Regions from separate parts of the Streptomyces sp. NPDC058470 genome, predicted to be linked through region 1. Evidence: riboswitches for the same ligand, from Rfam matches in the RefSeq annotation. Region 1 holds a riboswitch; each other region holds the start of a gene.
The links. Region 1 has a riboswitch for cyclic di-AMP ahead of ACFWP7_RS30410 (M23 family metallopeptidase). Riboswitches for the same ligand answer to the same signal wherever they lie in the genome.

Region 1 (4,533 bases):
GGGACAGCAAGTACGGGTCGTACAAATACGAGGCGAAGCCGTACGCCACCGTCGAGTGCCCACCCGGCACCCGGGCCGGGCACGGCTGTGTCGAGGAGCGCGAGGACGCGATCGCGGCGTACACGCAGGCCTTGCTGTGGAGCATCACGGGCAAGCAGGAGCACGCCGACAAGGCGGTTCAGATCATGGACGCCTGGTCGGGGAAGGTGAAGCGGCACACGGAGGGGAACGCCGGCCTGCAGACCGCGTGGGCCGGGTCCACCTGGGCGCGGGCCGGGGAGATCGTGCGGCACACCGGAGCCACCTGGCCGACGGCGAGCGTGGCACGGTTCCAGGGCATGCTGCGGACCGCCTACCTCCCCGAAGTCAGCAGGAAGGTCCCGGACTACAACGGGAACTGGGACCTCGTCATGACCGACGCCGCCATCGGGATCGCTGTGTTCCTCGACGACCACAAGGCGTTCGACGACGCCGTCGAGCGGTTCCGCCAGCGCGTGCCCGCGTACTTCTACCTCGCGAAGGACGGGAAGGTGCCGCTGACACCCGTCGGCAGCACCGTCGACACCCCGCAGAAGCTGACCACGTACTGGTTCGGCCAGCAGCGCTACACGGACGGGGTCTCGCAGGAGACCTGCCGCAACTTCAAGCACGTCGGGTACTCGCTCGCCGCCACCGCGCACATCGCCGAGACCGCCTGGCACCAGGGCGTCGACCTCTACAGCGGCGTCAAGGACCGGCTGAAGGCCGCGCTCGACTTCCACTCCAGATACCAGATGGGGGAGACGGCGCCCGCGTGGCTGTGCGGCGGGCGGGTCGACCGGAACATGGGGCCCGACCTGGAGGTCGCGCTCAACCACCTGGAGGACCGGCTCGACGTGCACGTCCCGGCCGCCCACCGGCTGGCCGAGCAGACGCGGCCGGCCGGCACGGACGATCTCTTCGTGTCCTGGGAGACGCTCACGCACGCCGGGAATCCGGCCGCCTGAGGGGTGGGCATCCATGCTGGTCCTGGGGGTCCCGCTGATGGCGTATAGTTGCGTTTAACGGCGCGGGGTGGAGCAGCTCGGTAGCTCGCTGGGCTCATAACCCAGAGGTCGCAGGTTCAAATCCTGTCCCCGCTACTCAAGGCCAAGGGCCGGAACTCGGATTCACGAGTTCCGGCCCTTGGTGTTTGCCCGTGCCCCGGGGACGCGGGCGTCCCTCGGTCGGCTCACACCGGTCGCCGCCCGCCCCCGCTCCGGGAAATCTGGACGGGTGGGGCAGCAAGCAGGCGAGCAGCGGGCGGGGGATCCGCACGACCGGAGCAACCCGTCCGGCGACCGGAGCGGCGACCGACACGGCGATCCGTACGACGGTTCGCCCGACCAGCCGCTCGACCCGTCGTACGACCGGTCCGGTGGGCGGTTGCCGGGAGATCCCGTGCCCGACCCCGGGCTGGCGGGCGCGGCGCCGCCCGGACCGGCGGGAATCGACGGGCGGAGGGTCTCGCACACCCAGAGGTTCGTCCGGGTGCTCCCCGCGCTGCTCATCGTCGCCGGGATCCTCTACGAGTACTTCACGCCGAAGGACTTCACCGGCGCCCCCCTCTTCACGGCCGCCGCGCTCGTGGCGGCGCCCCTCTACTCGCTGCGCGGCACCGTGGTGACCGGAGCCCTGGCCGTCGTGGGGGCCGTCGCGGTCCAGATGAAGCTCGGGGTGGCCCTGCACGCCGAGGCGGTCACCGAAGCGATCACGGTGGCGACGGCCGCCGCACTGGCCGCCTTCATCAACGTCGTCGTCCGGCGCGGCAACGAGCGGCTCGCCTCCGTCCGCGAGATCGCCGAGGCCGCCCAGCGCGCCGTACTGCCGCAGCCCGAGGAGCGGATCGGCGGGCTCGACGTCGCGGCGCGGTACGAGGCGGCGCAGGAGGACGCGTTCATCGGCGGTGACCTCTACGCGGTGCAGGACTCCCCGTACGGCGTACGGCTGGTCGTGGGCGACGTACGCGGCAAGGGCATCGGTGCGGTGGCCGCCGTCGCCGTCGTCATCGGGGCGTTCCGGGAGGCGGCCGAGCAGGAGGCGACGCTGGAGGCGGTCGCGGGACGCCTGGAGCGGGCCCTGGCACGCGAGGGCACCCGGCGCGAAAGCCTCGACGCCTTCGAGGGGTTCACCACGGCGGTGCTGGCGGAGATCCCGCACGGCGAGGAGGTCGTACGGATCGTCAACCGCGGCCATCCCCCGCCGCTGCTCCTGCGCGCGGACGGCACACTCACCACGCTCGACGCCGAGGATCCCGCACTGCCCCTCGGAATGGGCGAGTTGGGCATGTGGCCCGACCGTGCGCAGCAGGCGGAGTTCCCGCGGGGAGCCATGCTGCTCCTCCATACGGACGGGCTGTCCGAGGCCCGCGACGAACGCGGGCGCTTCTACGATCCCGCGGCGAGCCTCGCCGGACGGACCTTCCCGGCGCCCGAGGCGCTGCTGACCACCCTCGCCGAGGAGGTCCGCCGGCACTCCGGCGGCGGCACGACGGACGACATGGCGCTGCTCGCCGTACGGCGTCCGTGAAAGCCTTCGGTCGCGTTGTCACCAGGGGTGATCGGATGGCGTCCCTCCGCATAACATCTGATGCACCGTCAGAAATCAGGTGACCGACAAGAGACGGTCAACTCGCCCGTTTTACGGTGGTGATGACCCGTAAGTCCTGGCCAGAAGCGTTAATGATCAGTCAGAACGGCTTGGAATCCGGTGCCCGCGTCTATTAACGTTCGATAACGCAGCGCGGTAGTCCCAGCCGTCACAAGAGTCGGCTCCGTGCGCACGCGCCGAATCCCGCAAGGGAACCGGGGAACCACCAACTTGGGGTGAATCGAGCGTCTTCCGCGGTGGGAACACCAGCGGTTGACGCGCGTAGGAGACCTTCCTGCTCCGAACCCGTCAGCTAACCCGGTAGGCGAGAAGGAAGGAAAGGAGCACGCCCACGTGGCGTCCAACCCGCCTGCCCAGGCACCCTCGTACCCGCCGAGCGAAACGCACACCTTCGGTTACGGCATGGACGACGAGGGCCCCCGGGAGGAGTGGAATCCCACCGAGGAATCCCTCCGTCCCATCCGCGGCCGGCACCGCGTCTCCAAGCAACGCGGAGGCGGCGGACTCGCTCGCAGCTCCACCGTTCTGGGCGTCGGCGTCATAGCCGCCGTCGGCGCGGGTGGCATGGCCACCGCGGCGCCCGGCAAGCCGCCGGTTTCGATCTCGGTGCCCGACCTGCCGTCCGTGGGCTCGATCCTCTTGGACGACAGCTCCGGCGACGAGGCCAAGGGCTCCACCACCCCGCTCACCAGCGCCGGTCTGACGACCGCCGACACCGAGCAGGGCGCCACGGACGCGGGCGAGGTCCTGCGTTCGCGCATCATGCAGCAGGCCGAGGTCCAGAAGGACCAGGCGGACACCGCGGCCCAGCAGGCCGCCCAGACAGCCGCCGTGAAGAAGGCAGCCGACGCCGCCGCCAAGGAGCAGAAGGCGGCCGAGGCCAAGGAAGCCGCCGCGAAGAAGAAGGCGGAGGAGGAGGCCGCGGCCAAGGCGGAGGCGGAGCGCCTCGCCGAGCTCGCCAAGAGCTACACGCTGCCGACCTCCTCGTACACCATCACCTCGACCTTCGGTCAGGCCGGCGCGCTGTGGTCCTCCGGCTATCACACCGGCCTCGACTTCGCCGCTCCCACGGGCACGCTGATCAAGGCGGTCCACAGCGGCACCGTCACGGAGGCGGGCTGGGCCGGGTCGTACGGCTACCGCACGATCCTCACCCTCGACGACGGCACGGAGCTGTGGTTCTGCCACCAGTCGTCGATCAGCGTCAGCGTGGGGCAGAAGGTCGCCACCGGTGATGTCATCGGGCGCGTGGGTGCGACGGGCAACGTCACCGGGGCGCATCTGCACCTGGAGGTTCACCCGGACGGCTCCGAGACCGGGATCGACCCGATGGCGTGGCTGCAGAGCAAGGGGCTCAACCCCTGACGCGTACGGTGCCGTACAGGCGCGTACGTGCGTTGTTCCCTGTTCCCCGGCAGCCCTGACGTCATCCCCCCGACGTCAGGGCTGCCGGTCAGGTACGTGCGGAATACAGTCATCCGCTCAGGACGTTGAATTCTGGCATGACTTCTCTTCGCAAGCTTGGTTCGTCCGACCTTGAGGTCTTCCCGCTCGCCCTCGGCGGCAACGTCTGGGGCTGGACCGTCGATGAGGCACAGTCCTTCGCCGTGCTCGACGCGTACGCGGCCGGCGGCGGCAACTTCCTCGACACCGCCGACTCGTACTCGGCGTGGATCGAGGGCAACAAGGGTGGTGAGTCCGAGACCATCATCGGCAAGTGGGTCAAGGCGCGCGGCAACCGCTCCGACATCGTGATCGCCACCAAGGTCAGCCAGCACCCCGACTACCCGGGGCTGTCCGGCGACAACATCAAGGCCGCGGCCGACGCGTCGCTGCGCCGTCTGGACACCGACTACATCGACCTCTACTTCACCCACTTCGACAAGCCCGAGGTGCCGGTCGAGG
Region 2 (4,533 bases), on a different contig from region 1:
GTTGGCGCTGCGCTCGCCGGGGATGCCCGTCTTGCTCTTGCCGTGGGCGTCTTCGGAATGGTGGGCGGGATTCTTCGAGAGCCGCTGGTCGGCGAGAGCCTCCTTGGCGTCCGCGTACCGGGTGATCAGCCAGGCCTCCACCCCACTGGGGAGCGTGGTTTGGTGCACGGGCGAATGCTCGCGGAGCCACGCGTAGGCAGGGTAGGGGTCGGTGGCGAACTCCCAGGTGAAGAGTTCGGGTTTGTTATGGGGGGCGTTCACGGGCTGACGGTACCGGGCGCCGTGTTGCGCGGGTGAGATCGCCGAATTGTGCAATTTCCCTTCAACTGCACAGAGTGACAGGGAAAGTTCCCCAAAACGGCACCGGCCCCAGCGCGCTTGCATCAGCGCAAAGGAGCCGGAACCTTCCCGCCGGTGCTCGAACACCCCGGGGACGGAACAGTCTCGGAGGACTGAACACGCCCACTGTGGTGCGCCCATGCCTTGCCGCCCCGGCGTCCGTGGTCCGTGGTGTGGTCGCTGAGGACACGGGGGCGCGGCGGTAGCCAAACCCAGTGCCGGGTCTGCGGCCGACTCATTTCGTGACACTCCGTGGCCCTGCACACCTCACCGAATTCGGCTTACCCCGCCTCCCCGCGCCGGGGAGGCCGGACCACCCGCCTCCCGACCTCCAACTCGCAAGGGATTCCGCCGATTTGCACTGACGCGGGGGGCGCATTATACGTGGATTGCGTACGATTCCAGTGGAGTTCACGGCTCCGCTCCAGTTGTCCGCCGGGTGGGCCTGAGGCGGTTCGGGGGCTGCGGAAAGCTGACGATCCATCAACATTGTGATCTTCACGTGATCTACGCTGCATCGACTTGTGACAAGCGTTCGCGTGCGGATACGTTCGACGAACAGCGCGGATCATGCGTCGCAGACGTCGGCTGGCGTCGCCGTATGTCGCTGTAGTCACCTGCTGTCACATGAAAGGGCTTCCGCATGCTCTCCGGGAACGGTCGCCATCGTCGCCCCCGTCAGGCCCCGGCTCTCCTTGTCGCGGCAGGAGTGACCGGATCGGCGATCGCGATCCCGTTGCTCGGTGCCGCGAGTGCGAGTGCGGCCGACACCACTACTTGGGACCGCGTCGCGGAGTGCGAGACGGGTGCCGCCTGGAGCGACAACGCCGGTGACGGGTACTACGGCGGGCTGCATGTGACCCAGTGGGACTGGGAGAACTACGGCGGCCTCGAGTACGCCCCGAGCGCCGACCAGGCCAGCCGCTCGCAGCAGATAGCCGTCGCCGAGAAGATCCTCGACGGCCGGGGGCTCGTCGCCTGGCCCACCTGCGGACCCCTCTCCGGGCTCAGCAAGGACTCCGCCTCGGTGGAGGTCGACACGGGCGTGGTGGACGACTCACCGTCGGCCACGCCCGGTTCCGCGGACCCGTCCGCATCGTCCAGCCCTTCCCCGTCCGCATCGTCCAGCCCCTCCCCGTCCGGCTCGCCCTCCGCGGACGCAACCGAGGACACCGGAAACCCCACCAACTCCGACGCTCCGGAGGTGGAGGCGAGTGCGGACGCGAGCGCCGACCCAAGTGCCACGAAAAGTGATGAATCGGATAAGTCCGCCCCGGCCGACGATTCTTCGAGTGCGCCCGAGGATGAGGCGACCGCCGGGCGTCACCGTGGTGACACCGCCACCGAGGGTGCGACCGACGGCCGTACGGACGACGCCACCTCCGGACGGCACGCCTCACGTGACTCCGACACGGCCCGCGCCGTCGTCGACGGCTCCTATGTCGTCCAGGCCGGCGACAGCCTCTCGGTCATCGCCGACGCCCTTGGCCTCGACGGCGGATGGACCCAGCTGTACGACGAGAACAAGGAGACGGTCGGCGCCGACGCGGACCTCATCCTCCCCGGTCAGAGCCTGGCAGTTGGTGCTGAATAGGGTGAAAAGCAGCGGGAGTTCGCGTCATGGTTCGCCATAGAATGTCCAGTTTGGCGAGAATGAGAGATGGATCTCAGACCCCCTGATCGTCTTTGATATTCCGCCGATCGCCTGCCTACGGTCGTGACCGCTCGCCACAGTGAGCCCCGACGGTCGCAACGCCGAATCCTGCCAGCGGCCGTACGGGAACAGTCGTCGCGTCAAGCGCCGTAGGCAGGAGCGGGGGACCCAAGGTAAGCGCCGCGCCCGGTAGTTGACCGGGAGTGGCTTGGGGTGAAGCCGTGCATCGAAGGGTGCGCGACCGGGCACTCACCCGCCCGAACCCGACAGCTCACCTCGTAGGCGTCGGTGAGGGGATCACTTCATGCTGCGTTCGTGCAAGGGCAAGCACCGTCGCCCGTCCAAAGTCACCCGTATCGCCACGCTCGCCGGAGTGACCGGCGTCGCCGTCGCCGCTCCGCTGATGGCGGCCGGCACCGCCTCCGCCGCCACCACCTCCGAGTGGGACACCGTCGCCCAGTGCGAGTCCGGTGGCAACTGGTCCATCAACACCGGCAACGGCTACTACGGCGGCCTGCAGTTCTCCTCCTCCACCTGGTCCGCGTACGGCGGCAGCTCGTACGCCTCCACCGCCGACCAGGCCTCCAAGTCCCAGCAGATATCCGTCGCCGAGAAGGTTCTCGCCGCGCAGGGCAAGGGCGCCTGGCCGACCTGCGGCACGGGCCTGTCGAACGCCGCGAACGACGCCGGCAGCACCACCCCTTCGCAGCCGAGCACGCCGAGCACGCCGAGCACGCCGAGTGCACCGAGCTCGGGGACCGACGAGCAGCGTGCCTCGCGTTCCTCGGAGCGGGAGACCGCCAAGAAGGAGACCGTCGAGACCCCGACCGGTAAGACGGTCAAGAAGGGTGACGGTGAGTACAAGGTGAAGAAGGACGACACCCTCAGCGAGATCGCCGAGGCGAAGAACGTCAAGGGCGGCTGGCAGAAGCTGTTCGAGCTGAACAAGGACATCATCGACGACGCGGACTTCATCTACCCGGGTCAGCAGCTGCACCTCAGCTGACGGCCCGGGTCGCCGGCCGACGGCGGTCGGCCGGCGACTGACAGGCAGCTCGCGGTTGAACCACAGCCCGCTCCCATACGTGGTCTCCATACTGAAGGCCTCGTGTGGGTCACCCCCGTCCCCCACGGGCTCCCCGCTCCGGTGCGTGTTCCCCCGTACGCACCGGGGCGGGGCTTTTCATTTCCGGCACCGGTCCCGGCGACGCCACCCTCTTCCCCACCTTTTTGTTCCGTTCGGGAACAATATGTGCTCTCAGTTCTGCACAAGAGGGGGTAGACCGGCTGGCCGATCCCTCGGAGCCGGTTAGGCTCATCTACGCGGGGCTGCCACAGTCCCGCGTACCCGCGTCACATTCCTGAAGGAGATGCTCGTGCCGTCCATCGACGTCGTCGTAGCCCGGGAAATCCTCGACTCGCGAGGGAACCCCACCGTCGAGGTCGAGGTCGGCCTCGATGACGGCAGCACCGGTCGTGCCGCCGTCCCGTCCGGCGCCTCCACCGGAGCCTTCGAGGCCATCGAGCTGCGTGACGGTGACCCCAACCGTTACGGCGGTAAGGGTGTCGAGAAGGCCGTCCTCGCCGTCATCGAGCAGATCGGCCCGGAGCTCGTCGGTTACGACGCCACCGAGCAGCGCCTGATCGACCAGGCGATGTTCGACCTGGACGCCACCGACAACAAGGGCTCGCTCGGCGCCAACGCCATCCTCGGCGTCTCCCTCGCCGTCGCGCACGCCGCCTCCGAGGCCAGCGACCTGCCCCTCTTCCGCTACCTGGGCGGCCCGAACGCGCACCTGCTGCCCGTCCCGATGATGAACATCCTGAACGGCGGGTCGCACGCCGACTCGAACGTGGACATCCAGGAGTTCATGATCGCCCCGATCGGTGCGGAGTCCTTCTCCGAGGCGCTGCGCTGGGGCGCCGAGGTCTACCACACCCTCAAGAAGGTGCTGAAGACCAAGGGCCTGTCCACCGGCCTCGGCGACGAGGGCGGCTTCGCCCCGAACCTGGAGTCCAACCGCGCCGCGCTCGACCTCATCATCGAGGCCATCAAGCAGGCCGGTTACATCCCCGGCGAGCAGATCGGGCTCGCGCTCGACGTCGCCGCGTCCGAGTTCTACAAGGACGGCAAGTACGAGTTCGAGGGCAAGTCCCGCTCGGCCGCCGAGATGACCGAGTACTACGAGGAGCTCGTCTCCGCGTACCCGCTGGTCTCCATCGAGGACCCGCTGTACGAGGACGACTGGGCCGGCTGGAAGGTCATCACCGACAAGCTGGGCGACAAGGTCCAGATCGTCGGCGACGACCTCTTCGTCACCAACCCGGAGCGGCTGGCCCGCGGCATCGAGGAGGGCTCCGCGAACGCCCTGCTCGTCAAGGTCAACCAGATCGGCTCGCTGACCGAGACCCTGGACGCCGTCGAGATGGCGCAGCGCAACGGCTTCAAGTGCATGATGTCCCACCGCTCCGGCGAGACCGAGGACACCACCATCGCCGACCTTGCCGTCGCGGTGAACTGCGGTCAGATCAAAACCGGC
Region 3 (4,533 bases), on a different contig from region 1:
ATCTGGTCGAGCAGTTTGCCGCGGACGGCGAGATTGGTGTAGGTGAAGTCGCCCTCGGGGCGCCGGTCCGCGAGCAGTACCGCGAACCGGTCCGCCCAACCGACAAAGGCCCCGTCAGGCCCGGGGTCGCCGACGCCCTCGGTGAAGCTGTCCCCCACCGCTACGTACGACCCGATCACTGATCTGTTGCCACTCTTCGAATCGTCTGCCACAACGACCCATGATTCACCTTCGAGTGTGACCTACGCGACCGTATTATGGGGTTGACGGGTGGTGACATAAGCCACGCATAAAGTCTGGGTCAAGCTCGGAATAAGGGCCCACCAGGGGTAGTTGAACAGCCACCGCGCCTGGAAGGGAATGTCCGAGGGCGCGACATCCTGAGCACGAAACGCCGAAGGCCGGACCCTGGGGATCGTGGGGTCCGGCCTTCAGCGGCGAGCGAGAGACGTCAGCCGACGGTGACACCGTGGGAGCGCAGGTACGCAACCGGGTCCACGTCCGAGCCGTAGTCCGGCGTCGTGCGGATCTCGAAGTGCAGGTGCGGTCCGGTGACGTTGCCGGTCGCCCCGGAGAGGCCGATCTGCTGCCCCCCGGTCACGGTCTGGCCCGCCGAGACGGAGAGGGAGGAGAGATGGGCGTACTGCGAGTACTCGCCGTCGGCGTGCTGGATGACGACCTGGTTACCGTACGCGCCGCCCCAGCCCGCCGAGACGACGGTGCCCGCGGCGACGGACTTGACGGTGGTGCCGGTCGGGACCACGAAGTCCACGCCCGTGTGGTAGCCGCTGGACCACATGCTGCCGGCAACCTTGTAGCCGGTGCCGATGGTCGCACCCTCGACCGGCAGCGTGTAACCGGAACTGCTGCTGGAGGCCGCGGTGTCGTCGGCCTTGGCCGTGGGCTCGGCCGCCGTCTTGGCGGACGACTCGGACGCCTTCGAGGGCTTCGTCGACTTGGACGACTTGGTCGCGCCGCTCGACCCGGCGGCCTTCTTGCCGATCGTCAGCTTCAGACCCGGGTGGATCAGAGCGGGGTCCTCGCCCACAGCCTTGCGGTTGTCCGAGTACAGCTTCTTCCAGCCGCCACTGACGCTCTGGTCGTCGGCGATCTTCGAGAGGGAGTCACCGGCCTTTACCGCATAGGTCTTCGTCGCGGTCTTCTCGGCCGCGGCGGGAGCGGAAATGGCGGCCTTTTCGGCAGCCGTGGCAGCCTTCTCCAACGCCGTGGAAGCAGTGGAAGCCGAGGTCGCGGCATGGGCCCCAGTGGCCCCCATGAGCGGCAGCGCGAGCGCGGCGCCACCCGTTCCGGCCACGGCGATCGAGCGCGTGAAACGCTGGGACTTGGGACGGCGGTGCTTACCCTTCGCGGGCATGACGAATTCCTCTCCGGCGCCTGCGAGGTGAGCTGTCGGGTGCGGGCTGGAGATGCCCGGCCGCGCTGCTGCGCGGCTATACCCCTAGCCGTTCCGGAGACCGGAACAGGCGTCTTACCTGTGGGTCCCCCGCTCCTGCCACATACGGGTGAGTGTGCGGATTCCGGTCGGCGGCAGGATTGGGCGTCCGTCCGGATTGAGGGTGAACGTAAGCGAAATAAGACGGCGTCGACAAGCATGTGGATTTTCTGCGCCTGCGCCACCCTTGATCCACGCCGGAATTACCGTCACCCTCCGTCGACGGAGGGCCTTTCCTGCCCGGCAATTCACCAGAGAATCCGGGCAGGTTGACAAAGAGGCGTCGCAACACATCGTCACGAATATGACGCTGCTCACGCACGCCGACCCAGGATGCCTTATTACAGGGCCAGTTGTAATGAAGCAGCTAATTCGGACAGAACAGCCAGATGCGACGCAGTCGGATAACTACCACATCATCGTCCGCACCGATCTCCACCATCGAGCCTCCATAGATGCGGACAGACAGGAATAAATCCTCATGCCATCGCGCACCCGGGAGTTCCGGAGGCGACGGCCCGCACCTGCGAAGACAACGCCTGTGGACAACTCATTGCCCCAGGAACCCATGTCGTATCGTCGAGAGCGCAACGTCCGTCGGCGGGCGACGCCGAGCAGCGCCGACGGCTGACCGGGAGGAGCCCCCGTGACACAGCAGGTCCCGTCGACCGAACCCGAGCTGACCGCTGTGCGCAACTTCCGGGACGTGGGCGGCCTGCCCACCACGGACGGCCACCGGGTGAAGTACGGGGTGCTGTTCCGCAGCGGACATCTCGCGCACGCCACGGAGGACGACGCCGCGTTCCTCGCCTCCCTCGGCCTGCACACGATCTTCGACTTCCGCAACGCTTCGGACCAGAAGCTGGAGGGTCCGGACGTCGAGCTGCCGGGCGTGCGGAACGTGAATCTGCCGCTGACCGACCCGGCCGACGGCTCCGAGTTCTGGAAGATGGTCCGCGACGGCGATCTCGAACAGCTGCGCACGCTCCTCGCGGACGGCAAGGCGGCGAACCGGATGATCAACTCCTACCGCACCATCATCAAGGAGCGCACCGCCGAGCATTCCCAGGTGCTGCACTCGATGGCAGAGGACAGCGTGCCCGCGCTGATGCACTGCGCCGCGGGCAAGGACCGCGCCGGCCTCTCCATAGCCGTGACACTCCTGGCCGTCGGCGTCGAGCGCGAGGCCATCGTGGCCGACTACCTGGAGTCGAACGCCCTGCACCGTCGCTACAAGGTCCACCGCAGCAGCTCCTCCGCATCGGCTTACTCCCCGGAGGTCATGGAACTGCTCAGCCCGCTGTTCGACGCCCGCGCCGAGTACCTTACCGCGGCCTTCGAGACGATCGAGGAGACCTGGGGCAGCGTCGACGCCTACCTGGAGCGGGGCCTTGGGCTCACCCCGGGGCTGCGGGCCGGGCTGCGCGAGCGGCTCCTCGACTGACACGGCACAGGTCTCCCGGTCCCGGCCGACGGGTGCCTACTGGTTCTGTGCGCCCAGCGTGAACAGCAGGTAGACGAAGGCCGCGAAGAGGTGGCCGACGGCGACGTAGATGATCAGCCGTACCCACAGTGCACGGGGGAGCTTGTCGTCCATGGAGCGGCGCGGGCCGGATTCCGTGGGATCGGTCATGGTGTCTCTCCCAGGGTCGGGTGGTCGGTCGCCGGGCCGAGGCACAGCGCGGCGGTGGGGCTCTGCAGCAGGGTGTGTACGAAGAGCAGCTCGGCGCCGTCCCGGTCGGCGGCGGCGATACGGTGCGGGGTGAGCGAGTCGAAGTGCGCGCTGTCCCCCGGGGCGAGCACATGCGCGCTGTCACCGAGGCGCAGCCGCAGTCGCCCTCTCAGGACGTGGAGCCACTCCTCACCGGGGTGGACGCGCACGATGTCGCCCTGCGAGCCGTACGGGACGTGCACGCGCAGGGCCTGCATCCCGCGGCCCGAGCCGCCCGCCTGCCAGTAGGTCCAGCCGCCCGCCGCGGTCGGCTCCATGTCGGCGGCGCGCACCACGGCGTCCCGCTCGGGGACCGTCTCGCCGAGCAGCTCGGAGACGGTCGTACCGTAGATACGCGCGAGTGCGAGCAGCATCGGCAGCGAGGGCTGGCGCTGCCCGGTCTCCAGGCGCGAGAGGTGGGCGGGCGAGAGCCCGGCGGCACGGGCCGCGGCCTCCAGGGTCAGGGAGGCCCGGCGGCGCAGCCCACGCAGCTGGGGTGCGACGACGTGCAGCTCGTCGGCGGTTCCCTGCGGGGAAGGGTTCATACCCTCGGCGGTGCTCATGCCTCCATTGAGCCCGAGCCTTGCCTCTGGGGCAAACTTCTTGCCCCAGAGGCAAGAATCAAACGGTTCGGCACCCCGGCAGTCTCAGCGACCGCTCCTTCACCGGTTCGCCACCGCCTGCTTCACCAGGGTCTTCCCGAAGTCCCACATCAGCCCGCCCCCGCCGTGCGCGTCGTCCATCACGGCCGTGAAGGCATCCACGAAGCGGTCCACGTCCCCCTCGTCGATGACCAGCGGCGGGATCAGCTTGATCACCTCCAGGTGATCGCCGGAGACCTGGGTGAGAATCCGGTGCCGCTGCAGCAGCGGCACGACCACCATCTGCGCGAACAACCCCTTGCGCGCGGCCTGCAGCATCGTCCAACGGCTGCGCAGCTTCAGCGACTTGGGCCGCCCGAACTCGATGCCGATCATCAGCCCCCGGCCGCGTACGTCACGCAGCAGCTCGTACTTGTCCACGAGCGCCGCGAGCCGGGACTTCAACTGCTCTCCCGTGGCACGGGCGTTGGCCACGATCTGCTCGTTCTCCATGACCGAGAGCACGGCAAGGCCTGCCGCCATGGCCTGCGCGTTCGACCCGAAGCTCGCCGAGTGCACCAGGACCCGGTCGATCGACGAGTAGACCTTCTTGAAGATCCAGTCCTTGCCCAGTGTGGCGCCGACCGGCACATAGCCGCCCGACAACGCCTTGGCCACACACACCAGGTCCGGCTCCACCCCCTCCTCGTGCTGATAGGCGTAGAAGTCCCCGGTCCGCCCCAGGCCCGTCTGCACCTCGTCGACGATGAGCAGCGCCTTGTGCTTGT

Region 2: it holds a riboswitch for cyclic di-AMP, as region 1 does, so the genes downstream of both, ACFWP7_RS20715 (transglycosylase family protein) here and ACFWP7_RS30410 (M23 family metallopeptidase) in region 1, are expected to answer to the same signal.
Region 3: it holds a riboswitch for cyclic di-AMP, as region 1 does, so the genes downstream of both, ACFWP7_RS41495 (peptidoglycan DD-metalloendopeptidase family protein) here and ACFWP7_RS30410 (M23 family metallopeptidase) in region 1, are expected to answer to the same signal.

Annotation. Positions count from the first base shown of each region.
Region 1 covers NZ_JBHXMF010000048.1:42,868-47,400, forward strand. The annotation lists gene ACFWP7_RS30395 (alginate lyase family protein) at 1-986, shown strand, start outside; tRNA gene ACFWP7_RS30400 (tRNA-Met) at 1,048-1,121, shown strand; gene ACFWP7_RS30405 (PP2C family protein-serine/threonine phosphatase) at 1,420-2,547, shown strand; cyclic di-AMP (ydaO/yuaA leader) riboswitch at 2,793-2,950, shown strand; gene ACFWP7_RS30410 (M23 family metallopeptidase) at 2,962-3,993, shown strand; gene ACFWP7_RS30415 (aldo/keto reductase) at 4,131-4,533, shown strand, end outside.
Region 2 covers NZ_JBHXMF010000027.1:16,462-20,994, forward strand. The annotation lists gene ACFWP7_RS20705 (cytochrome P450) at 1-261, opposite strand, end outside; gene ACFWP7_RS20710 (transglycosylase family protein) at 983-1,933, shown strand; cyclic di-AMP (ydaO/yuaA leader) riboswitch at 2,129-2,293, shown strand; gene ACFWP7_RS20715 (transglycosylase family protein) at 2,298-2,999, shown strand; gene eno (phosphopyruvate hydratase) at 3,364-4,533, shown strand, end outside.
Region 3 covers NZ_JBHXMF010000108.1:649-5,181, forward strand. The annotation lists gene ACFWP7_RS41490 (SGNH/GDSL hydrolase family protein) at 1-179, opposite strand, end outside; gene ACFWP7_RS41495 (peptidoglycan DD-metalloendopeptidase family protein) at 452-1,375, opposite strand; cyclic di-AMP (ydaO/yuaA leader) riboswitch at 1,380-1,544, opposite strand; gene ACFWP7_RS41500 (tyrosine-protein phosphatase) at 2,100-2,897, shown strand; gene ACFWP7_RS41505 (DUF6126 family protein) at 2,934-3,050, opposite strand; gene ACFWP7_RS41510 (helix-turn-helix domain-containing protein) at 3,083-3,727, opposite strand; gene ACFWP7_RS41515 (aspartate aminotransferase family protein) at 3,827-4,533, opposite strand, start outside.